4 regions of the Priestia sp. HNGD-A6 genome follow, and region 2 is predicted to be linked to each of the others. Evidence: a T-box and tRNA genes for the amino acid it is inferred to sense, from the RefSeq annotation. Region 2 holds a T-box; the other regions hold tRNA genes.
The links. The T-box of region 2 lies ahead of serS (serine--tRNA ligase). A T-box ahead of a tRNA ligase gene usually reads a tRNA of that ligase, here a tRNA-Ser.

Region 1: it encodes a tRNA-Ser, which carries the amino acid that the T-box ahead of serS (serine--tRNA ligase) is inferred to sense. The anticodon was not compared.
Region 3: it encodes a tRNA-Ser, which carries the amino acid that the T-box ahead of serS (serine--tRNA ligase) is inferred to sense. The anticodon was not compared.
Region 4: it encodes a tRNA-Ser, which carries the amino acid that the T-box ahead of serS (serine--tRNA ligase) is inferred to sense. The anticodon was not compared.

Annotation. Positions count from the first base shown of each region.
Region 1 covers NZ_CP138621.1:2,168,718-2,176,169, reverse strand. Annotated here, with positions in the region: rRNA gene SCI76_RS10965 (23S ribosomal RNA) at 1-786, shown strand, start outside; rRNA gene rrf (5S ribosomal RNA) at 850-965, shown strand; tRNA gene SCI76_RS10955 (tRNA-Val) at 1,072-1,147, shown strand; tRNA gene SCI76_RS10950 (tRNA-Thr) at 1,152-1,227, shown strand; tRNA gene SCI76_RS10945 (tRNA-Tyr) at 1,236-1,319, shown strand; tRNA gene SCI76_RS10940 (tRNA-Gln) at 1,326-1,400, shown strand; tRNA gene SCI76_RS10935 (tRNA-Lys) at 1,405-1,477, shown strand; tRNA gene SCI76_RS10930 (tRNA-Gly) at 1,487-1,561, shown strand; tRNA gene SCI76_RS10925 (tRNA-Arg) at 1,568-1,644, shown strand; tRNA gene SCI76_RS10920 (tRNA-Pro) at 1,649-1,725, shown strand; tRNA gene SCI76_RS10915 (tRNA-Ala) at 1,731-1,806, shown strand; tRNA gene SCI76_RS10910 (tRNA-Met) at 1,837-1,913, shown strand; tRNA gene SCI76_RS10905 (tRNA-Ser) at 1,941-2,033, shown strand; tRNA gene SCI76_RS10900 (tRNA-Met) at 2,059-2,135, shown strand; tRNA gene SCI76_RS10895 (tRNA-Asp) at 2,140-2,215, shown strand; tRNA gene SCI76_RS10890 (tRNA-Phe) at 2,224-2,299, shown strand; tRNA gene SCI76_RS10885 (tRNA-His) at 2,310-2,385, shown strand; tRNA gene SCI76_RS10880 (tRNA-Gly) at 2,397-2,470, shown strand; tRNA gene SCI76_RS10875 (tRNA-Ile) at 2,477-2,553, shown strand; tRNA gene SCI76_RS10870 (tRNA-Asn) at 2,557-2,631, shown strand; tRNA gene SCI76_RS10865 (tRNA-Glu) at 2,636-2,707, shown strand; gene SCI76_RS10860 (M48 family metallopeptidase) at 2,917-4,176, shown strand; gene aceA (isocitrate lyase) at 4,569-5,852, shown strand; gene SCI76_RS10850 (IDEAL domain-containing protein) at 6,048-6,284, opposite strand; gene SCI76_RS10845 (S9 family peptidase) at 6,461-7,452, shown strand, end outside.
Region 2 covers NZ_CP138621.1:2,744,904-2,752,355, reverse strand. Annotated here, with positions in the region: rRNA gene rrf (5S ribosomal RNA) at 1-29, shown strand, start outside; gene SCI76_RS14015 (YaaC family protein) at 56-1,021, opposite strand; gene guaB (IMP dehydrogenase) at 1,138-2,604, shown strand; gene SCI76_RS14005 (serine hydrolase) at 2,755-4,110, shown strand; gene pdxS (pyridoxal 5'-phosphate synthase lyase subunit PdxS) at 4,301-5,188, shown strand; gene pdxT (pyridoxal 5'-phosphate synthase glutaminase subunit PdxT) at 5,210-5,797, shown strand; T-box leader at 5,855-6,067, shown strand; gene serS (serine--tRNA ligase) at 6,120-7,397, shown strand.
Region 3 covers NZ_CP138621.1:2,551,722-2,559,173, forward strand. Annotated here, with positions in the region: rRNA gene SCI76_RS12820 (23S ribosomal RNA) at 1-2,741, opposite strand, end outside; rRNA gene SCI76_RS12825 (16S ribosomal RNA) at 2,967-4,518, opposite strand; tRNA gene SCI76_RS12830 (tRNA-Gly) at 4,600-4,673, opposite strand; tRNA gene SCI76_RS12835 (tRNA-Arg) at 4,678-4,754, opposite strand; tRNA gene SCI76_RS12840 (tRNA-Leu) at 4,845-4,930, opposite strand; tRNA gene SCI76_RS12845 (tRNA-Leu) at 4,953-5,035, opposite strand; tRNA gene SCI76_RS12850 (tRNA-Lys) at 5,048-5,120, opposite strand; tRNA gene SCI76_RS12855 (tRNA-Gln) at 5,125-5,199, opposite strand; tRNA gene SCI76_RS12860 (tRNA-Asp) at 5,211-5,286, opposite strand; tRNA gene SCI76_RS12865 (tRNA-Val) at 5,316-5,391, opposite strand; tRNA gene SCI76_RS12870 (tRNA-Glu) at 5,416-5,490, opposite strand; tRNA gene SCI76_RS12875 (tRNA-Ser) at 5,500-5,590, opposite strand; tRNA gene SCI76_RS12880 (tRNA-Asn) at 5,594-5,668, opposite strand; gene SCI76_RS12885 (SprT family protein) at 5,803-6,252, opposite strand; gene cmpA (cortex morphogenetic protein CmpA) at 6,362-6,478, shown strand; gene SCI76_RS12895 (Tex family protein) at 6,536-7,452, opposite strand, start outside.
Region 4 covers NZ_CP138621.1:3,135,175-3,142,626, reverse strand. Annotated here, with positions in the region: gene glgA (glycogen synthase GlgA) at 1-779, opposite strand, end outside; gene SCI76_RS16050 (glucose-1-phosphate adenylyltransferase family protein) at 776-1,801, opposite strand; gene SCI76_RS16045 (glucose-1-phosphate adenylyltransferase) at 1,824-2,975, opposite strand; gene glgB (1,4-alpha-glucan branching protein GlgB) at 2,926-4,887, opposite strand; tRNA gene SCI76_RS16035 (tRNA-Glu) at 5,182-5,253, opposite strand; tRNA gene SCI76_RS16030 (tRNA-Ser) at 5,274-5,364, opposite strand; tRNA gene SCI76_RS16025 (tRNA-Asn) at 5,368-5,442, opposite strand; tRNA gene SCI76_RS16020 (tRNA-Ile) at 5,446-5,522, opposite strand; tRNA gene SCI76_RS16015 (tRNA-Gly) at 5,529-5,602, opposite strand; tRNA gene SCI76_RS16010 (tRNA-His) at 5,614-5,689, opposite strand; tRNA gene SCI76_RS16005 (tRNA-Phe) at 5,700-5,775, opposite strand; tRNA gene SCI76_RS16000 (tRNA-Asp) at 5,784-5,859, opposite strand; tRNA gene SCI76_RS15995 (tRNA-Met) at 5,864-5,940, opposite strand; tRNA gene SCI76_RS15990 (tRNA-Ser) at 5,966-6,058, opposite strand; tRNA gene SCI76_RS15985 (tRNA-Met) at 6,086-6,162, opposite strand; tRNA gene SCI76_RS15980 (tRNA-Ala) at 6,193-6,268, opposite strand; tRNA gene SCI76_RS15975 (tRNA-Pro) at 6,274-6,350, opposite strand; tRNA gene SCI76_RS15970 (tRNA-Arg) at 6,355-6,431, opposite strand; tRNA gene SCI76_RS15965 (tRNA-Leu) at 6,441-6,529, opposite strand; tRNA gene SCI76_RS15960 (tRNA-Gly) at 6,544-6,618, opposite strand; tRNA gene SCI76_RS15955 (tRNA-Leu) at 6,642-6,723, opposite strand; tRNA gene SCI76_RS15950 (tRNA-Lys) at 6,738-6,813, opposite strand; tRNA gene SCI76_RS15945 (tRNA-Thr) at 6,822-6,897, opposite strand; tRNA gene SCI76_RS15940 (tRNA-Val) at 6,924-6,999, opposite strand; rRNA gene rrf (5S ribosomal RNA) at 7,009-7,124, opposite strand; rRNA gene SCI76_RS15930 (23S ribosomal RNA) at 7,234-7,452, opposite strand, start outside.

The DNA of each region.
Region 1 (7,452 bases), 580 kb from region 2:
AGGATAGGTAGGAGCCTGAGAAGCCGGAGCGCTAGCTTCGGTGGAGGCGTCGGTGGGATACTACCCTGGCTGTATTGAAATTCTAACCCGCGGCCCTGATCGGGCCGGGAGACAGTGTCAGGTGGGCAGTTTGACTGGGGCGGTCGCCTCCTAAAATGTAACGGAGGCGCCCAAAGGTTCCCTCAGAATGGTTGGAAATCATTCGTAGAGTGTAAAGGCACAAGGGAGCTTGACTGCGAGACCTACAAGTCGAGCAGGGACGAAAGTCGGGCTTAGTGATCCGGTGGTTCCGCATGGAAGGGCCATCGCTCAACGGATAAAAGCTACCCCGGGGATAACAGGCTTATCTCCCCCAAGAGTCCACATCGACGGGGAGGTTTGGCACCTCGATGTCGGCTCATCGCATCCTGGGGCTGTAGTCGGTCCCAAGGGTTGGGCTGTTCGCCCATTAAAGCGGTACGCGAGCTGGGTTCAGAACGTCGTGAGACAGTTCGGTCCCTATCCGTCGTGGGCGTAGGAAATTTGAGAGGAGCTGTCCTTAGTACGAGAGGACCGGGATGGACACACCGCTGGTGTACCAGTTGTCTTGCCAAAGGCATCGCTGGGTAGCTATGTGTGGACGGGATAAGTGCTGAAAGCATCTAAGCATGAAGCCCCCCTCAAGATGAGATTTCCCATAGCGCAAGCTAGTAAGATCCCTGAAAGATGATCAGGTTGATAGGTCAGAGGTGGAAGCGTGGCGACATGTGTAGCTGACTGATACTAATCGATCGAGGACTTAACCAAACTTTTAAAAGCGTAAGCTTTACTCAGCAAACTGTTACCTAGTTTTGAGAGAGCAATCTCTTGTCTGGTGGCGATAGCGAAGAGGTCACACCCGTTCCCATACCGAACACGGAAGTTAAGCTCTTTAGCGCCAATGGTAGTTGGGACTTTGTCCCTGTGAGAGTAGGACGTTGCCAGGCAATGAATAAGACCCCTTTTTATGCTCTTGTAAAAGAGTCTAGGGGTTTTTTATTTGGCTCATTTGTAAAAAACTTATATACACATTTAATGTTGTGTATGATATTTGGAGGATTAGCTCAGCTGGGAGAGCACCTGCCTTACAAGCAGGGGGTCGGCGGTTCGATCCCGTCATCCTCCACCACCGTGCCGGTGTAGCTCAACTGGTAGAGCAACTGACTTGTAATCAGTAGGTTGGGGGTTCAAGTCCTCTTGCCGGCACCATTTATATCGGAGGGGTAGCGAAGTGGCTAAACGCGGCGGACTGTAAATCCGCTCCTTCGGGTTCGGCAGTTCGAATCTGCCCCCCTCCACCATTTTATTGGGCTATCGCCAAGCGGTAAGGCAACGGATTTTGATTCCGTCATGCGTTGGTTCGAATCCAGCTAGCCCAGCCATAGAGAGCCATTAGCTCAGTTGGTAGAGCATCTGACTTTTAATCAGAGGGTCGAAGGTTCGAGTCCTTCATGGCTCATTTTAATAAGCGGAAGTAGTTCAGTGGTAGAACACCACCTTGCCAAGGTGGGGGTCGCGAGTTCGAACCTCGTCTTCCGCTCCATATAAAGCGCCCGTAGCTCAATTGGATAGAGCGTTTGACTACGGATCAAAAGGTTAGGGGTTCGACTCCTCTCGGGCGCGCCATAAACGGGAAGTAGCTCAGCTTGGTAGAGCACTTGGTTTGGGACCAAGGGGTCGCAGGTTCGAATCCTGTCTTCCCGACCATTTATGGGGCCTTAGCTCAGCTGGGAGAGCGCCTGCCTTGCACGCAGGAGGTCAGCGGTTCGATCCCGCTAGGCTCCACCAATGAAATTAAATAATTGTAACGAATAATATGGCGGTGTAGCTCAGCTGGCTAGAGCGTACGGTTCATACCCGTGAGGTCGTGGGTTCGACTCCCTCCGCCGCTACCATATAAGTTACATTTGTTATAAATATACGGAGGAATACCCAAGTCCGGCTGAAGGGATCGGTCTTGAAAACCGACAGGGGTGTTAAAGCCCGCGGGGGTTCGAATCCCTCTTCCTCCGCCATTTATTTATATCATATTCATATCATCGCGGGGTGGAGCAGTTCGGTAGCTCGTCGGGCTCATAACCCGAAGGTCGCAGGTTCAAATCCTGTCCCCGCAACCAAAGTGGTCCCGTGGTGTAGCGGTTAACATGCCTGCCTGTCACGCAGGAGATCGCGGGTTCGATTCCCGTCGGGACCGCCATTTTGTTTGGCTCGGTAGCTCAGTTGGTAGAGCAAAGGACTGAAAATCCTTGTGTCGGCGGTTCGATTCCGTCCCGAGCCACCATTTTAAGACGGCGATTGTGGCGAAGTGGTTAACGCACCGGATTGTGGTTCCGGCATTCGTGGGTTCGATTCCCATCAGTCGCCCCATCTTAAGTAACGCGGGTGTAGTTTAGTGGTAAAACCTCAGCCTTCCAAGCTGATGTCGTGAGTTCGATTCTCATCACCCGCTCCAAATAATGGGCCTATAGCTCAGCTGGTTAGAGCGCACGCCTGATAAGCGTGAGGTCGGTGGTTCGAGTCCACTTAGGCCCACCATATTCCACAGTAGCTCAGTGGTAGAGCTATCGGCTGTTAACCGATCGGTCGTAGGTTCGAGTCCTACCTGTGGAGCCATACTGGCCCGTTGGTCAAGCGGTTAAGACACCGCCCTTTCACGGCGGTAACACGGGTTCGAATCCCGTACGGGTCATCTCAAAAGCAGTTTGCATATGCAAACTGCTTTTTTTGTTTGTAAACAGAGTTTAGACAAAAGAATAAACTCTGTTTTTCGTTTTTCTATGATTTTCTCTTCACAATTTGCATTTCCTATAGCACATCTCTAAACGCTTGTTCTAAATTTCGAAAAAAAACCTACAATAGTAATAACAGAATACTGTTTGTACAAAAGGAGGGGAATGCGTGAAAAAAATTGTTTTGTGGTCCATCGGAGTTTTTCTTGTATATGCAGCTTGTATATGGGTGTATTTATTTTATATAAGTGACACCTCTATTCCACAATCATTAAAAGGTACCAGCGTGGATCCGGCTACGTTTATGAATGCAAGAGAACTTATGTTAACCGAAAAATATTCAAAGATTAGAGATGCGCTCTTTTTTATCCGATTTCCATATGAGTGGTTAGGGTTTATTTTAATTTTAGTGTTAGGTGTGTCTAAGAAAGTGAATAAGTGGTCTAAAGACGTCAGCCGTTTCAGTCTTCTCCAAACTGCTATTTATGTATTTTGGTTATCTGTTCTGCTGCTGATCTACTCTTTTCCTATGGACTGGATTAGCTATAAGCTTTCAACGGCTTACCATATTACGACGCAACCTTTCCAAGGATGGATGAAAGATCTTTTTACAGATTTTTGGGTGAACTATGCCACGATGTTTTTAGTGATTGCTGTGTTATATGCATTCATTCGTAAGTTTTCAAAAAGATGGTGGCTGTATGCGTGGCTAGTATCTATTCCATTTACGCTATTTTTGACGTTTATTCAACCAGTGGTTATCGATCCGTTATATAACGATTTTTATCCATTAAAGAATAAAGAGCTGGAGACGAAAATTTTGCATTTAGCAGATGAAGCTCATATACCTGCTAAGCATGTATATGAAGTAAACATGTCTGAAAAAACGAACTCTCTCAATGCATATGTAACGGGAATAGGTTCTAATTCAAGAATTGTGTTATGGGATACTACTCTTAATAAATTGACGGAACGTGAAATTTTGTTTATCATGGCGCACGAAATGGGTCACTATGTGAAGAAACATATTTATGTAGGGATTGCTTCAGCCTTAGTTTTATCGATTGTAGGTTTATGGCTAACGAAACATTTAGCTAGCTTTGTGATTAAGAGATGGGGGAAAGCATTAAAAATCACTTCTCTTAGTGATTTAAATTCATTACCGCTTATTCTACTTATTTTTTCTGTGCTCACATTTGCTGTAAGTCCTTTAACAAATATGCAGTCGCGTCATCATGAACTTCAATCTGACACGTACGCCATGGACTTAACAGGAGATAAACAAGCTGCTATTAAAACATTTCAGGATTTAACAAAATCAGGACTGTCCCAGGTGAATCCGCCGTATTTAGTGAAAATTTTTCGATATGGTCATCCAACAATATTGGAAAGAATTTCATTTGTTGAGAAGTATGAAAGAAATGAATAAGTGATATAAGAAAAAGTAAAGGATATATGAAGCCTTTTATACGTAGGTATTAATAGAAAAGCCTCCTTGCGAGTAGGAAAAAAATTCTAAAAGGAGGTTTCATTTTCGAAAGTACTGTTATATAATAACGTATGTAAAATAAAAACTGTTTTATAACAATGGGGAGGAATAGTTATTTGTGATTGAAAAGATAGCAGGCAAACTTATCAGCGTATATTCACCTCAACAAAGTCTTACTACATGTCCTTCAACTATTTACTTATTTCATCTACGTTCTTACTAAAGCTATGGCAAACTGCTAATTTACTTCATCATGAAACAGACATATTCTCACTGCTGCGTTTTATATTTTTATGAATATAGAATTTTAAATTCATTAGGGGGTATAAAGAATGAAAGAGATTCGTGTAAAAAACCTTGAAGAGAACTGGAAAAGCGATGAGCGTTGGAAAGGAATTGAACGTCCATATTCTGCAGAAAAAGTCATTGGACTGAGAGGATCCATTGATATTGAACACACGCTTGCTAGAAGAGGGGCCGAAAAGTTCTGGAACTTATTAAAAACAGAGCCATACGTTCATGCATTAGGAGCTTTAACAGGAAATCAAGCAGTACAACAGGTAAAAGCAGGGTTAAAAGCCATTTATCTCAGTGGATGGCAAGTAGCTGCAGATGCAAACCTTTCAGGAAATATGTATCCTGATCAAAGTCTATATCCAGCAAACAGCGTGCCGCATGTTGTGAAACGAATCAATCAAGCGCTGCAGCGTGCCGATCAAATTCAGCATTTAGAAGGAGAAGGGGACATTGATTACTTTGCTCCAATTGTAGCAGATGCAGAAGCAGGGTTCGGAGGACAGTTGAACGTATTTGAATTAATGAAAGGAATGATTGAGTCAGGAGCATCTGCGGTACACTTCGAAGATCAATTGTCATCTGAGAAAAAGTGTGGTCATCTTGGCGGCAAGGTATTGCTTCCAACTCAGACAGCTGTGAAAAACTTGATTGCTGCTCGTTTAGCTGCTGATGTAATGGGTGTTCCAACACTTCTGATTGCTCGTACCGATGCTGATGCCGCTGATTTAATTACAAGTGATGTTGATCCTGTAGATCGCCAGTTTATTACAGGTGAACGCACCGCTGAAGGTTTTTATCGCACGAGAGCCGGAATCGATCAAGCTATCGCTCGTGGCTTAGCATATGCGCCATATGCTGATCTAGTATGGTGTGAGACGTCTGAACCAAACTTGGAACAGGCACAAAAATTTGCAGATGCTATTCATGAAAAATTCCCAGGTAAAATGCTTGCTTATAACTGTTCACCATCTTTCAACTGGAAGAAAAAATTAGATAAGAAAACGATTGAAAAGTTTCAAAGAGAAATCGCAAAAATGGGCTACAAATTCCAATTCGTTACGCTTGCTGGCTTCCACGCTTTAAATCACAGCATGTTTGAACTGGCACGAGGATATAAAACAAGAGGAATGGCAGCTTATTCAGAGTTACAAGAAAGAGAGTTTGCTAGTGAAATAAATGGATATACTGCTACAAGACATCAGCGTGAAGTAGGAACGGGTTATTTTGATGAAGTGGCGCAAGTAGTTTCCGGTGGGACTTCCTCTACAACAGCTTTAAAAGGTTCAACAGAAGAAGAGCAGTTTCAGGCGCATAAATAACAAAAAATCTATGAGTGGAACGGTTGTTTACTTCCACTCATAGAAAAAATCCTAACAAAAAAGATTCTTACATCTGTAAGAATCTTTTTTTATGTAGTAAACACGATTTAACAGACAGCTGTTCTTCCTGAGAAGAAAGGTTCTGCCTGTTAAACGTACATATAAATCATTAACATGAATGAACTTCTTGAAATATTAAGTAGATGTTTGAAGTAAGGATTGGTACTGTGCTGATAGCTCATAAAAAGCAGTTTCATCACGTTGATCTAATGCCGTGTTAATGTTTGTTTCTAACAGTTCTTTTTGACGCTTAAAAAGCGATTCATCAATTACCATTTCGATATAAACATCCAACATACTCACAGTATCAATTACTTTTTTCTTGCGAGCGAGGGACTTCATCATTTCCGTGTACGATTTTTCATTGTTCATACCTCATCACCTCTGCACCCTTTTTATTATTATATAGATTAAAAGAAGAAAAAACAACTAATTTTCTAAATTTTTAGATTTTTATTTTTAGAAATGATAAAGTAAGAGGGAAACGCTACTTTCGTTTTTATCGATTGGCTATTTGGTTTAAAAATGAATCCTTGGGGGCGAAGAAATTGAATCATTTAAAAAAGCGTACGGTAACGGTAGAGGATTTGTATGAATTGAAGTCTGTGTATAACCCTCAGATTTCTCCAGATGGAAAAAGTGTAGTTTATACGGTTCGAGAAACGAAAAAAATAGAAAACGGTTATGAGACGCAGCTGTTTATGTTAGATCTTGAAACAAAAAAAACAAAGCAATTGACGTATTATAAAGGAAATAATCATTCTCCCGCCTGGTCTCCTGACGGCAGGTGGATTGCTTTTTTATCAGATCGCAGTCAAACCGTTCAGCTCTATCTATTAGCAGCGACAGGCGGGGAAGCAGAAGCACTCACAGATTGTGAAAAAGGCGTTAGTAATCCCGTATGGTCTCCTTATAGTGATGAAATTATGTTTTCTACAAAAGTAGAAGAAAAAGCTGTAAGAGTTGAACAAAATCATGAGCATCCTCAGCCATACGAAGTGGAACGTTTGTTGTATAAATCCGATGCTAGCGGCTATTTAAAAGGTGAATATACGCAAGTTGCGGTCGTTAAACTTAAAAATAAAGAAGTGACGTTTTTAACGGATGGACCTTATCATCACTCTGTAGGATGCTGGGCCCCTGATGCAAATTCAATTGTGTTTTGCAGTAGCCGAGGAGAGAATCCGGATTTATCGTTAACCATGGACGTGTTTATTTTGCATCGTGATACTAAAAAGTTAACATCTATTACAGCAGAAACAGGATATTTTCATCAAGTTTCGTGGTCACCAGATGGGTCATACATAGCTTACATTGGAAATGAACGTACATACGGATCGGCTTCAATGAATGACATATATATTTATCAGGTCTCCAATCAAAAAACAGCTTGTATCACTGCAGGTATAGACTTAGAAATAGGAGATATGGTAGCAGGAGATTTTCACTTTGGAAGAACCGCAGCGGGAATTATGTGGAGCAGTAAGGAAGAATTTTATTTTGTCGTAAGTGAAAAGGGTTCTGTAGGCATATATAAAGG
Region 2 (7,452 bases):
GTCCCTGTGAGAGTAGGACGTTGCCAGGCACTTGAAAAAAGACTAGCTATTTTAGCTAGTCTTTTTTTGTGTGTTCATTTAAGTAACAAGAAATTAAGTAAGGAATCTTTTGAGCTGTAACCTCAAGGAACCTCAAGATAAATGGATAATCTTTCGAAGAGTATGTATGCAATAATTCATACCACCACTCTGTTTCATAACGTGAAATCATACTTAAATTATAAAGTAATAAGTAATGTGCCAACATCTCAGGGAAATATAAGCAGCTATCTTTTTCCAACGGTGCATGCAGCGTGTTAGCTTGGAAATTGTACATAAAAGGTGAACAATTATATAAACAGCTTGAAGGATCAAGAATACATACCTGATCTTCTGCCAAAGACAATGATAGACGGGAACGCTCTTTTAAAAAAGAATAGAGTCTTTCGTGATTCATATGATAACACCGTGTAACTTGTTCAGGAATAGGCAAAGAGGTAGCTGGAAGCGATCCAATAGTTGTTAAATGGGAAGATGGCCTCGTGCCCAAATTTAAAAATAATGTATCTAATTCAGGTACACAAGACAACAGATAATTCATTGTATATTTACTACCTTCTAGTTGTTTCACATGAAACAATTCTTCTCCTACTTGTGAAAATAAACCGCTTTTTTGAATCTTAACTTCATCATCTAAAAAATCATAACTTTGTTTTTTTCTTTTTCGTGTTGATACTCCATGTGCTAACACCGCCGTATTTTCGGGATATACGGGGTTTTGTGTTAACAAACAAGCTTTTAACAGCTGTGACATTCCATAAAATAATAAAACGGGTTGAACTGATACAGGAGATTGTGCCGCAACTTGATAATAATTTTTACTGTGTTCCAAATAATAAATAAATGGGTAACTGTTTTTAAAACTATGTTGCTCTGCATCGCTATAATTCAATTTTTGATAGCGCTTTTTTAAAAAATCTTGTACAAAAGGAACGGAGAAAAATAAATTGTAGGACGTCCAAACATCATTAAATTTATGCAACTAAATCACCTTTTCTTTTTATTAGAATTATCTGATATCTAGTGAAGTTATTGACAGGTACATATCTGCTTGTTAATCTACTAATAATATTCTGTCGTTTAAAGGAGGATTCTATAATGTGGGAAAGCAAATTTTCTAAAGAAGGCTTAACATTTGATGACGTTTTACTGGTGCCAGCAAAATCTGAGGTACTACCTAAAGACGTTGATATGAGTGTTGAACTAACAAAAACATTAAAATTAAAGGTGCCGTTCATCAGTGCAGGAATGGATACAGTTACAGAAGCTGAAATGGCTATTGCGATGGCTAGACAAGGTGGTTTGGGTATCATTCACAAAAACATGTCGATTGAACAGCAAGCAGAACAAGTTGATAAAGTAAAACGTTCTGAAAGTGGTGTTATCACGGATCCTTTCTTTTTAACTCCTGAAAACCAAGTATTTGCTGCTGAACACTTAATGGGCAAATATCGTATCTCAGGTGTGCCGATTGTCAACAACGAAGAAGAACAAAAACTAGTTGGAATCCTTACAAACCGTGACTTGCGTTTCATCCAAGATTATTCAATGCAAATTGCTGATGTAATGACAAAAGAAGAATTAGTTACTGCTCCAGTAGGAACGACTTTAGAAGAAGCAGAGAAAATTCTACAGCAATACAAAATTGAAAAGTTACCTCTTGTAGATGACAATGGCGTATTAAAAGGCCTTATCACAATTAAAGACATTGAAAAAGTAATTGAGTTTCCAAATGCAGCTAAAGATCAACAAGGTCGATTATTAGTTGGAGCAGCTGTTGGCGTAACAGCTGATTCAAATGTTCGTATCGAAAAATTAGTACAAGCTGGCGTTGATGTTATCGTTATTGATACAGCGCATGGACATTCACAAGGCGTTTTAGATACAGTGCGCAGCATTCGCGAGGCATATCCAGAATTAAATATTATTGCTGGTAACGTAGCAACGGCTGAAGGTACAAAAGCATTAATTGAAGCCGGAGCAAACGTAGTAAAAGTAGGAATTGGACCTGGTTCAATTTGTACAACTCGTGTTGTCGCTGGTGTAGGCGTTCCACAAATTACGGCAGTATATGACTGTGCAACTGAAGCTCGTAAGCACGGGGTAGCTATTATTGCAGATGGCGGTATTAAGTACTCTGGAGATATCGTAAAAGCACTTGCAGCTGGTGGACATACAGTAATGCTAGGAAGCCTTCTAGCAGGAACGACAGAAAGCCCTGGCGAAACAGAAATCTACCAAGGAAGACGCTTTAAAGTGTATCGTGGAATGGGCTCTGTGGGAGCTATGGAAAAAGGAAGTAAAGATCGATACTTCCAAGAAGATAATAAAAAATTAGTTCCAGAAGGTATCGAAGGCCGTTTGCCTTACAAAGGACCTGTAGCAGATACTTTATATCAAATGATTGGTGGTTTACGTGCAGGAATGGGTTACTGTGGTTCAGCTAACTTAGAAGCGTTACGTGAACAGGCACAATTCATCCGTATGACTGGAGCAGGCTTAAGAGAAAGTCACCCACATGATGTACAAATTACAAAAGAATCTCCTAACTATTCTATGAGATAATCATGAATGTGTAAAAAACACGTTTCCTTAATAGGGAAACGTGTTTTTTATGTCATTAATCATGAATGTAACAGTACTTCTTTATCTATTTTTTTAAATTTTAGTATGATAAAATTACATTTATGTGAGTTTACGTTTGGAGGGTATAGAGTGAGAAACGCAGTACAGAAACAATTAATTTGTGTCATTGCTGTTATGTTAATGGCCAGCGTATTTTTTGTCTCTACACAAGCATCAGCTGCTTCTAAGACAGATGATATTGGCGTTGAAGCAGACGCAGCCATTTTAGTAGAGGCAAGTACGGGGAAAGTGCTATACGGGAAAAATACGGATGCTTTATTAGGTATTGCAAGCATGACAAAAATGATGACGGAATACCTAGTATTAGAATCCATAAAAGATAAGAAATTATCTTGGGATCAACGTGTGCCAGTTAGTAAATATGCAGCTAAAATTTCTCAGGATTATGGATTATCAAATGTACCATTAATCGAAAACCAAAAATATACGGTAAAAGAATTATATGATGCCATGGCTATTTATTCAGCTAATGGAGCAGCCATTGCTTTAGCTGAAGCTGTCAGTGGTTCTGAAGAAGGTTTCATTAAGTTAATGAATGAAACAGCAAAAAAATTAAATATGGGTGAATCAAAATTTGTCAATTCTACAGGTCTTTCTAATTCCTTGTTAAAAGGGATGTATCCAAAAGGAACAAAGGAAGAAGATGAGAACCTCCTATCTGCTCGGGCAGTTGCTACTCTTGCTTATCACTTGATTCATGATTATCCAGAATCTTTGGAAGTAGCCAAAACTCCTTCCAAGATGTTTAGACAAGGGCAACAAGGCGAAACAAAAATGAACAATTGGAATAAGATGCTCCCTGGTTTTTCAGCTGCATACAGCGGCGTAGACGGCTTAAAAACTGGTCATACAGATTTTGCAGGTCAATGTTTCACTGGAACTGCAGAGCGTAACGGGGTAAGATACATAACAGTTGTAATGAATGCCAAGGAAAACGGTAAGTCTACAGAAGCTGCTCGTTTTTCTCAAACGAAAAAGATATTGGATTATGCTTTTAGTCATTTTCAGTTAAAAGAAGTAGTGCCTGCTAACGGCGAGATTAAAGGGCATGAAACAATTGATGTTGCTAAAGGAAAATCAAAAGAAGCTTCCGTTTCTCCAAAGAATTCGGTAAAAATTATTACCGAAAAAGGTCAAAAAGATCATACTAAAATCAACTTTAAGTTAAACGATAAAGTTATGAACGATCAAAAAGTTGTTGCTCCTATTAAAAAAGGAGAAACAGTTGCTTATGTAAGTGCAACAAACAGCAATCTTAAAGATCTAGGCTATGTAGGAGGCCAAACTACAGATAGCATGACGCCGGTCGTGACAAACGAATCTGTTGAAAAAGCTGGATGGTTCTCTCTCGCTATTCGCAGTATTGGTAACTTCTTCAGCGATATTTGGATGAATGCTGCAAATACAGTGAATAACTGGTTTTAATGATAACTCAAGAGAAAGAAGAGATACTACAAGGGAGTATCTCTTTTTTTTATTTTTAGATTTGTTTGTATATAATCTATAAATTAGATAGGAATTTTCCGAAAAATACGGTAAAATAGACACTAAGTTTTGAATTTTGTATATACACTAAAAATTATTGTGAAACACTTGATACAGGAGGAAGACAAACATGAATAACATTACAGGTACTGATCGTGTAAAACGAGGAATGGCGGAAATGCAAAAAGGTGGCGTTATCATGGACGTGATCAACGCAGAGCAAGCAAAAATTGCAGAAGCAGCAGGCGCTGTTGCCGTTATGGCATTAGAGCGTGTTCCAGCTGATATCCGTGCAGCAGGCGGCGTGTCTCGTATGGCAGACCCAACAATTGTTGAAGAAGTGATGAATGCTGTGTCCATTCCAGTTATGGCAAAAGCTCGTATTGGCCATATTGTTGAAGCACGCGTGCTAGAAGCGATGGGTGTAGACTACATCGATGAAAGTGAAGTGTTGACTCCAGCTGATGAGGAGTTTCATTTAAATAAAAATACATTTACGGTTCCATTTGTGTGCGGTTGTCGTGATCTTGGTGAAGCATCCCGCCGTATTGCTGAAGGAGCTGCAATGCTTCGTACAAAAGGCGAACCAGGGACAGGAAACATCGTGGAAGCAGTGCGTCATATGCGCCAAGTAAACGCTCAAGTACGTAAAGTTGTGGGCATGGACGAAGATGAGTTAATGACAGAGGCAAAACTATTAGGCGCGCCTTATGAGTTATTACTGCAAATTAAACGTGAAGGCCGCCTACCGGTTGTAAACTTTGCAGCGGGCGGTGTAGCAACACCAGCAGACGCAGCGTTAATGATGCAGCTTGGAGCAGACGGTGTGTTCGTTGGCTCAGGAATCTTTAAATCCGACAACCCTGAAAAATTTGCTCGAGCAATCGTTGAGGCAACAACGCATTATCAAGATTATGAACTCATTGCAAACTTGTCAAAAGGATTAGGAAGCGCAATGAAAGGGATTGAAATTTCATCATTATTACCAGAAAACCGCATGCAAGAGCGTGGATGGTAATTTAAAGGGAGTTTTGACAAAATGGTAAAAGTAGGCGTGTTAGGATTACAAGGTGCCTTTCGCGAGCATGCACAAGCATTAGAAGCAGCAGGCGCTGAAGCCATTATCATTAAAAAAGTTGAACAGCTAGACGAAATAGATGGTTTAATCCTACCGGGCGGCGAAAGCACAGCGATGCGTCGTCTAATTGACAAGTATGGCTTTATGGAACCTCTTCGCCAGTTTGCACAAGCAGGTAAACCGGTGTTTGGTACGTGTGCGGGTTTAATTTTACTTGCAGGACAAGTTGTTGACCGTGAAGAGCCCCATTTAGGTGTTATGGATATTACGGTAGCTCGAAATTCATTTGGGCGCCAACGAGATAGCTTTGAAGCTGCTCTAAATATTAAAGATATTGGTGAAGATTTTATAGGCGTATTTATCCGTGCTCCGCATATTGTAGAAGTAGGAGAAAACGTTGAAGTCTTGGCAATGCATAACGACCGAATTGTTGCAGCAAGACAAGGTCAATTCTTAGGATGTTCGTTTCATCCAGAATTAACAGATGATGCTCGCATGGCTCAGTATTTTGTAGCAATGGTTGAAGAAGCTTCGAAAAAACCTGTATAAATGAATTGCATCTTGTAAAGACTTGTAGTACATTATGATTAATAAAAATGATATTGGTATAAAGCGTTGATAGGAAATAGTAATAAGATTTTTGATTTCAAGAGAGTCGATGGCTGGTGTGAATCGATAATCAATTCTTATGAATCCGTCCTGGAGCAAGCTGTCGAAAAAGTAGTAGGCAGTTTCGGTTCATCCGTTATCTGGTTTAAGAGGAAGGCTTATTTTAGCTTTCAATTAGGGTGGCAACGCGGGTAAACTCTCGTCCCTTTCACAGGGATGAGAGTTTTTATTTTGCCCTTTTATACTAAAGGAGGTACTCAGTATGTTAGATTTAAAATTTTTACGTGCTAATTTTAATGAAGTAAAAGAAAAGCTCAAGTTTCGTGGTGAGGACTTAACGGACTTAGGTCGCTTTGAAGAGTTAGATGCAAAACGCCGTGAGCTAATTGCTCAAACAGAAGAGTTAAAAAGCAAGCGAAATGAAGTATCACAGCAAATTGCACAATTGAAACGTGAAAAACAAGATGCTGATCATTTAATCGTCGAAATGCGTGAAGTAGGAGACCGCGTAAAGCAATTGGATGAAGAGCTTCGCAGCGTTGAAGAAGAGTTAGAGCTATTGCTGCTTTCAATTCCTAACGTTCCACATGAAAGTACGCCTGTAGGTGAAACTGAAGATGATAACGTAGAAGTTCGCAAATGGGGAGAAATTAAACAATTTGATTTTGAACCAAAACCGCATTGGGATTTAGGAACAGATTTAAATATTTTAGATTTTGAAAGAGCTTCGAAAGTAACGGGAAGCCGCTTTGTATTTTATAAAGGGTTAGGTGCAAGATTAGAACGTGCTCTTATTAACTTTATGATGGATTTACATATGGATGAGCATGGTTATGAAGAAATCCTTCCTCCATATATGGTGAATCGTACAAGTATGACAGGAACAGGGCAGCTTCCTAAATTTGAAGAAGATGCATTTAAAATTAAAGAAGAAGATTATTTCTTAATTCCTACAGCTGAAGTACCAGTTACAAATTTACATCGTGATGAAATTTTAAGCGGAGATCAGCTTCCAATTGCTTATACAGCGTATAGTGCTTGCTTCCGCTCAGAAGCAGGCTCTGCAGGAAGAGATACACGTGGGCTTATTCGCCAGCATCAGTTTAATAAAGTAGAACTTGTTCGCTTTGTTAAGCCAGAAGATTCTTATGATGAATTAGAAAAATTAACGGGCCATGCTGAAAAGGTTCTTCAACTATTAGGTTTACCTTACCGAGTTCTAAGCATGTGTACAGCTGACTTAGGTTTCACAGCAGCCAAAAAGTATGATATTGAAGTTTGGATTCCAAGTTATGAAACGTATCGTGAAATTTCTTCTTGTTCAAACTTTGAAAGCTTCCAAGCTCGCCGTGCTAATATTCGCTTCCGCCGTGATACAAAAGCAAAACCAGAACATGTTCATACACTAAATGGTTCTGGCTTAGCAATTGGCCGTACGGTAGCTGCAATTTTAGAAAACTACCAGCAGGAAGATGGATCAATTCAAATTCCAGAAGTGCTGCGTCCATATATGGGAAATAAAGAAGTTATTTCTAAATAAAAGTAGAAGATGTTCATTAAATTAATTTTTAATGAACATCTTTTTTAAAAAAATT
Region 3 (7,452 bases), 190 kb from region 2:
GGCAAGACAACTGGTACACCAGCGGTGTGTCCATCCCGGTCCTCTCGTACTAAGGACAGCTCCTCTCAAATTTCCTACGCCCACGACGGATAGGGACCGAACTGTCTCACGACGTTCTGAACCCAGCTCGCGTACCGCTTTAATGGGCGAACAGCCCAACCCTTGGGACCGACTACAGCCCCAGGATGCGATGAGCCGACATCGAGGTGCCAAACCTCCCCGTCGATGTGGACTCTTGGGGGAGATAAGCCTGTTATCCCCGGGGTAGCTTTTATCCGTTGAGCGATGGCCCTTCCATGCGGAACCACCGGATCACTAAGCCCGACTTTCGTCCCTGCTCGACTTGTAGGTCTCGCAGTCAAGCTCCCTTGTGCCTTTACACTCTACGAATGATTTCCAACCATTCTGAGGGAACCTTTGGGCGCCTCCGTTACATTTTAGGAGGCGACCGCCCCAGTCAAACTGCCCACCTGACACTGTCTCCCGGCCCGATCAGGGCCGCGGGTTAGAATTTCAATACAGCCAGGGTAGTATCCCACCGACGCCTCCACCGAAGCTAGCGCTCCGGCTTCTCAGGCTCCTACCTATCCTGTACAAGCTGTACCAAAATTCAATATCAGGCTACAGTAAAGCTCCACGGGGTCTTTCCGTCCTGTCGCGGGTAACCTGCATCTTCACAGGTACTATAATTTCACCGAGTCTCTCGTTGAGACAGTGCCCAGATCGTTACGCCTTTCGTGCGGGTCGGAACTTACCCGACAAGGAATTTCGCTACCTTAGGACCGTTATAGTTACGGCCGCCGTTTACTGGGGCTTCGATTCAGAGCTTCTCCCAAAGGATAACCCCTCCTCTTAACCTTCCAGCACCGGGCAGGCGTCAGCCCCTATACTTCGCCTTGCGGCTTCGCAGAGACCTGTGTTTTTGCTAAACAGTCGCCTGGGCCTATTCACTGCGGCTCTCTCGGGCTATACACCCTACCAGAGCACCCCTTCTCCCGAAGTTACGGGGTCATTTTGCCGAGTTCCTTAACGAGAGTTCTCTCGATCACCTTAGGATTCTCTCCTCGCCTACCTGTGTCGGTTTGCGGTACGGGCACCTCCCGCCTCGCTAGAGGCTTTTCTTGGCAGTGTGGAATCAGGAACTTCGGTACTATAATTCCCTCGTCATCACAGCTCAGCCTTTATGATGAGCGGATTTGCCTACTCATCAGCCTAACTGCTTGAACGCGCATATCCAGCAGCGCGCTTACCCTATCCTACTGCGTCCCCCCATTACTCAAACGGCGGGGAGGTGGTACAGGAATATCAACCTGTTGGCCATCGCCTACGCTTTTCAGCCTCGGCTTAGGTCCCGACTAACCCTGAGCGGACGAGCCTTCCTCAGGAAACCTTAGGCATTCGGTGGACAAGATTCTCACTTGTCTTTCGCTACTCATACCGGCATTCTCACTTCTAAGCGCTCCACCAGTCCTTACGGTCTGACTTCACAGCACTTAGAACGCTCTCCTACCACTGACATCTAAGATGTCAATCCACAGCTTCGGTGATACGTTTAGCCCCGGTACATTTTCGGCGCAGAGTCACTCGACCAGTGAGCTATTACGCACTCTTTAAATGGTGGCTGCTTCTAAGCCAACATCCTGGTTGTCTAAGCAACTCCACATCCTTTTCCACTTAACGTATACTTGGGGACCTTAGCTGGTGGTCTGGGCTGTTTCCCTTTTGACTACGGATCTTATCACTCGCAGTCTGACTCCCATGGATAAGTCTTTGGCATTCGGAGTTTGACTGAATTCGGTAACCCGTTGGGGGCCCCTAGTCCAATCAGTGCTCTACCTCCAAGACTCTCACAACATGAGGCTAGCCCTAAAGCTATTTCGGAGAGAACCAGCTATCTCCAGGTTCGATTGGAATTTCTCCGCTACCCACACCTCATCCCCGCACTTTTCAACGTGCGTGGGTTCGGGCCTCCATTCAGTGTTACCTGAACTTCACCCTGGACATGGGTAGATCACCTGGTTTCGGGTCTACAACCACATACTAAACGCCCTATTCAGACTCGCTTTCGCTACGGCTCCGCCTTATCAGCTTAACCTTGCATGGGATCGTAACTCGCCGGTTCATTCTACAAAAGGCACGCCATCACCCGTTAACGGGCTCTGACTACTTGTAGGCACACGGTTTCAGGATCTCTTTCACTCCCCTTCCGGGGTGCTTTTCACCTTTCCCTCACGGTACTGGTTCACTATCGGTCACTAGGTAGTATTTAGCCTTGGGAGATGGTCCTCCCAGCTTCCGACGGAATTTCACGTGTTCCGCCGTACTCAGGATCCACTCAAGAGGGAACGAAGTTTCAACTACAGGGTTGTTACCTTCTTCGACGGACCTTTCCAGGTCGCTTCATTTACTTCGTTCCTTTGTAACTCCGTATAGAGTGTCCTACAACCCCAAGAGGCAAGCCTCTTGGTTTGGGCTAATTCCGTTTCGCTCGCCGCTACTCAGGAAATCGCATTTGCTTTCTCTTCCTCCGGGTACTTAGATGTTTCAGTTCCCCGGGTCTGCCTTCAATATCCTATGTATTCAGATAAAGATACTGTTCCATTACGAACAGTGGGTTTCCCCATTCGGAAATCTCCGGATCAAAGCTCACTTACAGCTCCCCGAAGCATATCGGTGTTAGTCCCGTCCTTCATCGGCTCCTAGTGCCAAGGCATTCACCGTGCGCCCTTTCTAACTTAACCATTAGCGAATAAATGGTACAACATAATGTTGTGTTATTTATTGGTTTGATTAAAGAAAAGTTTCACTTTTCCTCAGCAATTACTGTTATCTAGTTTTCAAAGAACAATCGCAACCAAAATTCTTCTTATCTAGTAAGAAGAAAGTAGTATGCTTTCTATAATTGAGAGATTGAACTCTCAAAACTGAACAAAGTGTCAAAACGTACGTCATGTAAAAATCCTTAGAAAGGAGGTGATCCAGCCGCACCTTCCGATACGGCTACCTTGTTACGACTTCACCCCAATCATCTGTCCCACCTTAGGCGGCTAGCTCCTTACGGTTACTCCACCGACTTCGGGTGTTACAAACTCTCGTGGTGTGACGGGCGGTGTGTACAAGGCCCGGGAACGTATTCACCGCGGCATGCTGATCCGCGATTACTAGCGATTCCAGCTTCATGTAGGCGAGTTGCAGCCTACAATCCGAACTGAGAATGGTTTTATGGGATTGGCTTGACCTCGCGGTCTTGCAGCCCTTTGTACCATCCATTGTAGCACGTGTGTAGCCCAGGTCATAAGGGGCATGATGATTTGACGTCATCCCCACCTTCCTCCGGTTTGTCACCGGCAGTCACCTTAGAGTGCCCAACTAAATGCTGGCAACTAAGATCAAGGGTTGCGCTCGTTGCGGGACTTAACCCAACATCTCACGACACGAGCTGACGACAACCATGCACCACCTGTCACTCTGTCCCCCGAAGGGGAACGCTCTATCTCTAGAGTTGTCAGAGGATGTCAAGACCTGGTAAGGTTCTTCGCGTTGCTTCGAATTAAACCACATGCTCCACCGCTTGTGCGGGCCCCCGTCAATTCCTTTGAGTTTCAGTCTTGCGACCGTACTCCCCAGGCGGAGTGCTTAATGCGTTAGCTGCAGCACTAAAGGGCGGAAACCCTCTAACACTTAGCACTCATCGTTTACGGCGTGGACTACCAGGGTATCTAATCCTGTTTGCTCCCCACGCTTTCGCGCCTCAGCGTCAGTTACAGACCAAAAAGCCGCCTTCGCCACTGGTGTTCCTCCACATCTCTACGCATTTCACCGCTACACGTGGAATTCCGCTTTTCTCTTCTGCACTCAAGTTGCCCAGTTTCCAATGACCCTCCACGGTTGAGCCGTGGGCTTTCACATCAGACTTAAGAAACCGCCTGCGCGCGCTTTACGCCCAATAATTCCGGATAACGCTTGCCACCTACGTATTACCGCGGCTGCTGGCACGTAGTTAGCCGTGGCTTTCTGGTTAGGTACCGTCAAGGTACGAGCAGTTACTCTTGTACTTGTTCTTCCCTAACAACAGAGTTTTACGACCCGAAAGCCTTCATCACTCACGCGGCGTTGCTCCGTCAGACTTTCGTCCATTGCGGAAGATTCCCTACTGCTGCCTCCCGTAGGAGTCTGGGCCGTGTCTCAGTCCCAGTGTGGCCGATCACCCTCTCAGGTCGGCTATGCATCGTTGCCTTGGTGAGCCGTTACCTCACCAACTAGCTAATGCACCGCGGGCCCATCTGTAAGTGATAGCCGAAACCATCTTTCAATCATCTCCCATGAAGGAGAAGATCCTATCCGGTATTAGCTTCGGTTTCCCGAAGTTATCCCAGTCTTACAGGCAGGTTGCCCACGTGTTACTCACCCGTCCGCCGCTAACGTCATAGAAGCAAGCTTCTAATCAGTTCGCTCGACTTGCATGTATTAGGCACGCCGCCAGCGTTCATCCTGAGCCAGGATCAAACTCTCCGAAGAAATGTTTGACTTGCTCATTTAAAAAATAAAAATTAACGTTGACGTTTGTCGCTTTGTTCAGTTTTCAAAGTTCAATATATTTGGAGCGGGTGATGAGAATCGAACTCACGACATCAGCTTGGAAGGCTGAGGTTTTACCACTAAACTACACCCGCAATATGGCGCGCCCGAGAGGAGTCGAACCCCTAACCTTTTGATCCGTAGTCAAACGCTCTATCCAATTGAGCTACGGGCGCTTCTTATGATATTTACCGCCGTTGTTTTGGCGACTTTATTATAATATCATTTCTATTTTCTTATGTCAACACTTTTTTAAAAAGTTTTTTTGGTGCGGCCGAGAGGACTTGAACCTCCACGGGGTCGCCCCCACTAGGCCCTCAACCTAGCGCGTCTGCCATTCCGCCACGACCGCTAAATACATAAAATGAATAAGATGCGGGTGAAGGGACTTGAACCCCCACGTCGTAAAGACACTAGATCCTAAGTCTAGCGCGTCTGCCAATTCCGCCACACCCGCAAGAAATGAAAATGAGCCATGAAGGACTCGAACCTTCGACCCTCTGATTAAAAGTCAGATGCTCTACCAACTGAGCTAATGGCTCTTTATGGCTGGGCTAGCTGGATTCGAACCAACGCATGACGGAATCAAAATCCGTTGCCTTACCGCTTGGCGATAGCCCAATAATTTAAAATGGCGGTCCCGACGGGAATCGAACCCGCGATCTCCTGCGTGACAGGCAGGCATGTTAACCGCTACACCACGGGACCATCCAAAATTATGTATAAAACAGTCAAAATGGTGGAGGATGACGGGATCGAACCGCCGACCCCCTGCTTGTAAGGCAGGTGCTCTCCCAGCTGAGCTAATCCTCCACAGGATATGTAAATAAAAATCAATGGTGACCCGTACGGGATTCGAACCCGTGTTACCGCCGTGAAAGGGCGGTGTCTTAACCGCTTGACCAACGGGCCATTATAAAATGGCGGAGAAGGAGGGATTTGAACCCTCGCGCCGCTTACACGACCTACACCCTTAGCAGGGGCGCCTCTTCAGCCACTTGAGTACTTCTCCATATGGCTCCACAGGTAGGACTCGAACCTACGACCGATCGGTTAACAGCCGATAGCTCTACCACTGAGCTACTGTGGAATAATATTTATCAGACTTCTTACATTGTAATCGACATTATATGTAATGTCAATAAGTTTTTGTAATTTCTTTGCCGTTTATTTGAGACGGCTTTATTAATTTACCATAATGAATCTATTTTAGTCAAGCATCTTCTACATTTTTTTTAATTTACCTTTACACTTCCCACAAACATATTTAACTGTGTTCACTTTTCTTTTTCGAACATATTTTTGATCACACTGCATACATACATATATGTGCTCTTTTTTCTTTCCATCACTTTCTTTTTTCAATGCCTGACAAAATCGAGGTGCGTCTACTTCTTTCATTAACCTTTTAAAGTCTTGATCTCCATGCTTATACCCTTTCCCCTCAATATGCAAATGATAGTGACAGAGCTCATGTTTAATAATTTCTACTATTTCTTGTGTGCCATATTGTTCAAAGTATTTGTAGTTTACTTCTATATTAGATGTACGTAACAAATACCTTCCGCCTGTCGTACGTAACCGAGAATTAAAAGTGGCTTCATGACGAAATGGTTTGTGAAACAGCTTCAATGAAATTTCTTCTACAAGTATTTGTAAATCCTTATCATTCATCTTATATACTCCTCTACTGTATGAAATCACCTGACTAGCTCTTTGGGCATACACTTCATTACATACTCACTATTCACCTTATCATAAATGAAAAGGAGTGATTGTCCTTATGCCAATGTGGCTACAAAAACAAATGAGGCGCGCTTATTCTGAAAAAGACCGCGCACAAATAAAATTGCTCAACCAATGTTGGTTTTTTTATCAAAAAAATAATTCCGCTTCTTAAATCACTTCTTTTTACAAATAAAATTGCCTTTTCAGAAAATCTGAAAAGGCAATTTTATTATTGATGGGGCGGAATCATCGTCAGTGCAACTCTTCCTTTTTTCATATCTACGTCTTCTACCCACACATTCACCAAATCTCCTACTGAAACGACATCGAGGGGATGCTTAACGTACCGATTCGTTAATTTAGAAATATGGACTAGACCGTCTTGCTTAACTCCTATATCGATGAACGCTCCGAAGTCTACGACGTTTCGCACCGTTCCTTCAAGCTGAATACCTTTTGCTAGATCCTCTAGCTTCAAAATATCCTGACGGAGCAAAGGTTTTGGCAGTTCATCACGAGGATCTCTTTCCGGTCTTACGAGCGCTTCTATAATGTCTTTTAAAGTAAGCTCCCCTATACTTAGTTCTTCTGATATTTCGGGTAAAGAAATATGTTTTAATGCTTCTTTTACTTTCTCCGTTCCAAGTTCAGTCTCTTTCACTTCCGCTTTCTTTAAAAGCTTTTTAACGTCTCCATATGTTTCAGGATGGATACCCGTTCTGTCTAAAGGTTCTTCACCTTCTATAATACGTAAAAACCCAATACACTGCTCATATGTTTTAGCCCCTAGACGCGGAATTTTCTTCAACTGTTTTCGGTTAGAGAATTTTCCGTTTTCATCCCGATATTTTACAATGTTTTGAGCAACTGTCTTATTTAGACCAGCAACGTATTGTAGAAGCGAAGCAGAAGCCGTGTTTGCATTCACTCCTACTTGGTTTACTACTGTCTCTACAATAAAAGTCAGTGAATCATTTAATTGCTTTTGAGACACATCATGCTGATATTGCCCTACCCCTACCGACTTAGGATCGATTTTCACAAGCTCAGCCAGCGGATCTTGCAGCCTTCTGGCAATCGATACAGCGCTTCGCTCTTCTACTTGAAAATCAGGGAATTCTTCTCTAGCAACATCAGAAGCCGAAT
Region 4 (7,452 bases), 390 kb from region 2:
GATATAAGCTGATCTGCGTCTGGGCTATAAGCTTCTTCATCGATTCCATTTACAATCCCAATTAAATCTTGATTTCGCTGACGCAATAATCCATCTAAACTTTCTCCGTAATAGGGCATTTGAATTTCATCTCGATATGTAGGACTTACCGTGGTAATTTTATCAGCTGATACAAGAGCCGCTTTCATAAAATTAATATTCCCATAAAACTCGAGCTGGCTTGTAGTAAAATAATAATCATTTAAATTTAATAGCTCATATAAATTGCTTTTAGGGAAAATTCCTTGGAATTGCAAGTTATGAATCGTAAAGACCGTCTGGATATGATCATACATATCATAATTAGCACGAAGTAAAAATGGAATCATAGCCGTATGCCAGTCGTGACAATGAATGATATCAGGCTCATTCTCTAAAAATGGGATAGCTTCAAGCACAGCTCTGCTGAAGAAAGCAAATCGTTCAGCGTCATCGTAGTGCCCATATAAGCTATCTCTTTTAAAATAATATTCATTATCAATGAAAATATATTTAACGCCATCCATCGTTAACGATTCAATCCCACAGTACTGTCTTCTCCACCCAACCTGCACATGAATAACTTTTTCAAGCACCATTTCATCTTGATAATGTTGAGGAATGGTTCCGTACTTTGGCATGACTACACATACGTTCGTTCCTAACTTTTTTAATTCTTTAGGCAGGGCACCTGCTACGTCTGCTAATCCTCCTGTTTTAATAAAAGGTACACATTCTGATACAGCAAATAATACATTCACGACTTCATCAACGCTCCTTGAGTTGTTCCTTTAGCAATGACTCTAGGTAGACCTGACTCACCTAGCAACGTTTCATTACTTCCTATTTTCACATCTTTGTCTAAAACAACATTTTCTAATACACTATTTTCTAAAATAACGCCTTTTTGCATCACAATGCTATTCTTAACGACCGTACCTTTTCCAATTTTAACGCCTCGGAAGATAATACTATTTTCCACATGTCCTTCAATCACGCACCCGTTTGCGATCATTGAGTTTTTCACAACCGCTTTTTTTGCGTAACGAGTAGGCGGTTCATCTTTTACTTTAGTGAAAACAGGACGTTCGTTGATAAATAACTGCTTCCAAACATCTGGAGATAAAATTTCCATACTTGTTTTATAGTAGGCATCTAAGCTAGAAATCTCAGCCGTATATCCATGGTGCTCGTACTTTTCTACACGATGAGATTGTGCCATATATCGAACCATTTCTTTAATCGTATAAAAATCATGCGATTCATTTTGCAAAATATTAACTAGAATAGATTTATTAATAATATACATATTAAGCGATTTATCACCCTGCTTCATTTCAGTAATATCTGCATTTGAAGCAATATGACGCTGCAGCACGTGCTCAAAGTCAACTGTACATATCGTATAACTATTAGCAATTAATACGTATTCCTGCTTACTTCTTAAGAAATAATCAATATGATAACGGAACTGCGTGAATAGTGATGGACTCTCTAAGTGTAAATCACTTGTCATAGGAGGGAAGATAAACAATCCATCTCGCTTCCGATCCAAATCCCATTCTTTTCCTGAACCTATATGATCCATCAATGCGCGATAGCGATCACGAGGAAAAATGGCAACGCTCGAAATTCCAGAGTTCACCATATTAGAAAGCGTAAAATCGATTAATCGATAGCGCCCTGCAAAAGGAATGGCAGCAATCGATCTATAAAAGGTTAAAGGCTGCAGCGCTGTTGTGTTTGTACAAGCATCAATAATACCAAGCATTTGATTATTCAATGTCGTTCATCCTCTCTGTTCGTTAAATGCATTTAGCAACTGATTCAATCAATTCTTGAGTAACAAGAATTACTTCTTCGCTTCCTTTGGTCGGTCGAATGATAGTACCGTCTGGAACTTCAATGTCCGATGGAACAATTGCGTTTTCAATATATACGTTAGAGCCTATCTTTGCAGTAGGCATGACAACCGTTTTCTTAACTTCAGAACCTGAACCGATTTGTACACCTGGAAATAACACGGACTGCTCTACGTTTCCTTCGACAACGCACCCTTCATTTACTAATGACTCCACCACGCAGGCGTTTGGCGCAATATATTGAGGAGGCTGATTAGGGTTAACAGAGTATACTTTCCATGAAGAGTCAAATAAATTAAGCTCGTCTTTATCACATAACAAATCCATATTCGCTTCCCATAAGCTTTTTACAGTTCCTACATCTTTCCAATAACCTTGGAATGGATATGCAATTAGCTTTTTCTTTTCATCTAGTAAAAGCGGAATAACATCTTTACCAAAATCATGGCTTGAGTATGGATTGCGTGCATCCATTTCTAAATATTCTTTTAAAATACTCCATTTAAAAATATAAATCCCCATAGAAGCTAGATTATTTTTAGGACGCTGTGGCTTTTCATCGAACTCCATTACATCTAGGTCACTATTTGTATTTAAAATACCAAAACGGCTCGCTTCTTCCCAAGGTACTTCAATAACAGAAATCGTTACATCTGCTTCTTTGTTTATATGATAATCAAGCATATTTTCATAGTTCATTTTATAAATGTGATCACCTGATAGAATCAGTACGTACTCAGGATCATATTGTGTCAAATAGTTTAAATTTTCATAAATAGCGCTAGCCGTGCCTTTATACCACTTTACTCCATCTGACTCCGCGTATGGAGGCAATACTGTGACGCCACCATTCCGTCGGTCCAAATCCCAAGCGCTTCCAATTCCAATGTATGAATTGAGAACTAGCGGTTGATATTGTGTTAATACACCTACTGTTTCAATACCTGAATTTGTACAATTACTTAAAGCAAAATCAATAATTCGATACTTACCACCAAATGGTACAGCTGGCTTTGCTAGATTTTTTGTAAGTGAACTTAGCCGACTACCTTTTCCTCCTGCCAATAACATCGCTACGCATTTCTTTTTTAACATGTTGTTTTCTCTCCCCTCGTTTTCTCTTTGCTCGTAGTATACTAATGCCAAACGGCGGAATATTCATTTCAATGCAAAAAGGTTGACCGTGAAACGATTCATCCACTGATTTTAATGCCTTTTTATTTACAATGCCTGAACCGCCGTACACTTCGTCATCACTGTTAATAACTTCAATGTACTCTGTCTCAACTGGAACTCCAACTTTGTAAGAATGATATGGATACTCAGAAAAATTGCTAACAACTATAAAAATCTCCTGATTTTCTTTCGACTTGCGAATAAAGGAGAAAATTTGTTGATGATGATTGTTAACATCAATCCATTCAAATCCATCTGGATTATGGTCTAATTCATATAAAGGCTTGCTTCTTTTATAAATCTTGATGAGATCCTTCATATATCCGTTAAGATTGCGATGCATGTCAAAGTCATAAAGCATCCAGTCTAATTCTTCCAAATCTTTCCACTCATCAAATTGGCCAAACTCTCCGCCCATAAATAAAAGCTTTTTTCCAGGGTGTGCAAAGAAATATCCATATAGCAGTCGAAGCTGTGCAAACTTGCGCCAGTAATCACCTGGCATCTTATTAAGCAATGATTTTTTCCCATGTACGACTTCATCATGAGAAAGCGGCAAAATAAAGTTTTCGTTAAACGCATACATTAGTGAAAAGGTCATTTTATCGTGAAGATAGGGACGTCTTTCCACGCCAGCTTCCATGTACGTTAAAACGTCATTCATCCATCCCATGTTCCACTTATAATTAAAGCCTAAACCTCCCTCATACGTAGGTGCTGTAACAAGGGGCCAATCCGTTGAATCTTCTGCCATCATTAATATCGTTTCATCAGATTTAAAAACAGCTTCATTCAATTTTTTTAAGAAGCTGACAGCTCCATCATTTACTGCTTTTCCAGAAGAATTTTGCCAATAAAGCATATTAGCTACAGCATCTACTCGAAATCCATCTATGTGGAAGTACTCCAACCAAAACAAAGCGTTCGAAATGAGAAAACTTTGTACTTCAGGCTTGCCTAAATCGAAATTAGCTGTTCCCCAAACATAGTTTTCACGGTCGGGTTCTTTTTTGTATTCATAAGTAGGTTCTCCATCGAACATATACAGACCATGTTCATCCTTACAAAAATGCCCGGGTACCCAGTCTAAAAGAACGCCTATATTATTTTGATGACACTCATCTATAAAGTTCATCAACTCTTTAGGTGTACCGTATCGACTGGTAGCAGAATAGTATCCAGTTCCTTGATATCCCCAGGATCGGTCGAGCGGATGCTCAATGACTGGTAATAACTCAATATGTGTAAAACCTTGTTCAGCAATATAAGGAATAAGCTCCTGTGCTAATTCACTGTATGTATAAAGGCTGCCATCTTCATGAGTCCTCCAAGACCCTGCATGCAGCTCGTAAATACACAGTGGTCTTTCATATATATTTTGCTGTTTTTTCTTTCTACGCCAATATTGGTCGTTCCATTTGTACCCATCCAATGAGTAAACAATAGACGCAGTGTTTGGACGCACTTCACTGAAGAAAGCGTATGGATCTGCTTTTAATTTTTTTTGATTGCTTTGTGTGATGATTTCATATTTATAAATAGTCCCTTGTTCTAATTCAGGGATAAATGTCATCCAAATACCTTCTTCATTAACTTTAACCATTGAATGTTGAAAACCGTTCCATTTATTAAAATCACCTACAACGCTTACACCCTTTGCATGAGGTGCCCACACGCAAAATCGTACGCCTTCAATTCCTTCTACCGTTACCTGATGCGCACCGAAAATAGAGTAACTGCGAAATAAGTTTCCTTCGTGATACAAATGAACATCAAATTCAGTAGGCTGAACCGCTAGATTCACTTTTGCCACCCCTTTAACTTCAAACATAATATACGCACATAATATACGCTTCTTACCACTCATTCCCTTTTATAGTAAAAACATAAACCTTTTCTACAAATATAATAGAATAAATGTTCTTTAAAATTACTCTTTATTCCATACTCTTCATACTTTATTACTTTATGAATAATTCCATATGATATAGGGAAAATCCTGCTTAAAACTTACTTTTTATTCTGAAAATTCATGGTAATTATTCCTAACTATTATTCCTGTTTACTTAATCTTTAAAAAAGCGCAAATAAAAAAAGGTTTGCATATATGCAAACCTTTTTAAGATGACCCGTACGGGATTCGAACCCGTGTTACCGCCGTGAAAGGGCGGTGTCTTAACCGCTTGACCAACGGGCCATATTTAAATTTAAAACGACTGGCGGAGAAGGAGGGATTTGAACCCTCGCGCCGCTTACACGACCTACACCCTTAGCAGGGGCGCCTCTTCAGCCACTTGAGTACTTCTCCGTATGGCTCCACAGGTAGGACTCGAACCTACGACCGATCGGTTAACAGCCGATAGCTCTACCACTGAGCTACTGTGGAATATGGTGGGCCTAAGTGGACTCGAACCACCGACCTCACGCTTATCAGGCGTGCGCTCTAACCAGCTGAGCTATAGGCCCATTATTTGGAGCGGGTGATGAGAATCGAACTCACGACATCAGCTTGGAAGGCTGAGGTTTTACCACTAAACTACACCCGCGTTACTTAAGATGGGGCGACTGATGGGAATCGAACCCACGAATGCCGGAACCACAATCCGGTGCGTTAACCACTTCGCCACAATCGCCGTCTTAAAATGGTGGCTCGGGACGGAATCGAACCGCCGACACAAGGATTTTCAGTCCTTTGCTCTACCAACTGAGCTACCGAGCCAAACAAAATGGCGGTCCCGACGGGAATCGAACCCGCGATCTCCTGCGTGACAGGCAGGCATGTTAACCGCTACACCACGGGACCACTTTGGTTGCGGGGACAGGATTTGAACCTGCGACCTTCGGGTTATGAGCCCGACGAGCTACCGAACTGCTCCACCCCGCGATGATATGAATATGATATAAATAAATGGCGGAGGAAGAGGGATTCGAACCCCCGCGGGCTTTAACACCCCTGTCGGTTTTCAAGACCGATCCCTTCAGCCGGACTTGGGTATTCCTCCGTATATTTATAACAAATGTAACTTATATGGTAGCGGCGGAGGGAGTCGAACCCACGACCTCACGGGTATGAACCGTACGCTCTAGCCAGCTGAGCTACACCGCCATATTATTCGTTACAATTATTTAATTTCATTGGTGGAGCCTAGCGGGATCGAACCGCTGACCTCCTGCGTGCAAGGCAGGCGCTCTCCCAGCTGAGCTAAGGCCCCATAAATGGTCGGGAAGACAGGATTCGAACCTGCGACCCCTTGGTCCCAAACCAAGTGCTCTACCAAGCTGAGCTACTTCCCGTTTATGGCGCGCCCGAGAGGAGTCGAACCCCTAACCTTTTGATCCGTAGTCAAACGCTCTATCCAATTGAGCTACGGGCGCTTATTAAAATGGTGCCGAGGGCCGGACTTGAACCGGCACGGTAGTCACCTACCGCAGGATTTTAAGTCCTGTGTGTCTGCCAATTCCACCACCCCGGCAGGACTTATATACGTGGAGCGGAAGACGAGGTTCGAACTCGCGACCCCCACCTTGGCAAGGTGGTGTTCTACCACTGAACTACTTCCGCGCATATATGAAATTAAGTAAAGATGCGGGTGAAGGGACTTGAACCCCCACGTCGTAAGACACTAGATCCTAAGTCTAGCGCGTCTGCCAATTCCGCCACACCCGCGTGTGAATATTAAATGGTGAGCCATGAAGGACTCGAACCTTCGACCCTCTGATTAAAAGTCAGATGCTCTACCAACTGAGCTAATGGCTCGAAAAAAATGGTGCCGGCAAGAGGACTTGAACCCCCAACCTACTGATTACAAGTCAGTTGCTCTACCAATTGAGCTACACCGGCGTGCAATCTCTGACTTAAATAGTCGATGGTGGAGGATGACGGGATCGAACCGCCGACCCCCTGCTTGTAAGGCAGGTGCTCTCCCAGCTGAGCTAATCCTCCGATATAAAAGCCTGGCAACGTCCTACTCTCACAGGGACAAAGTCCCAACTACCATTGGCGCTAAAGAGCTTAACTTCCGTGTTCGGTATGGGAACGGGTGTGACCTCTTCGCTATCGCCACCAGACATATTATATTATACACTATTATATAAAGAAAGCAATACTTTTTTTCGAAAGATTTATTCTTTCAAAACTAGATAACAGTTTGCTGAGTAAAGCTTACACTTTTAAAGTTTGGTTAAGTCCTCGATCGATTAGTATCAGTCAGCTACACATGTCGCCACGCTTCCACCTCTGACCTATCAACCTGATCATCTTTCAGGGATCTTACTAGCTTGCGCTATGGGAAATCTCATCTTGAGGGGGGCTTCATGCTTAGATGCTTTCAGCACTTATCCCGTCCACACATAGCTACCCAGCGATGCCTTTGGCAAGACAACTGGTACACCAGCG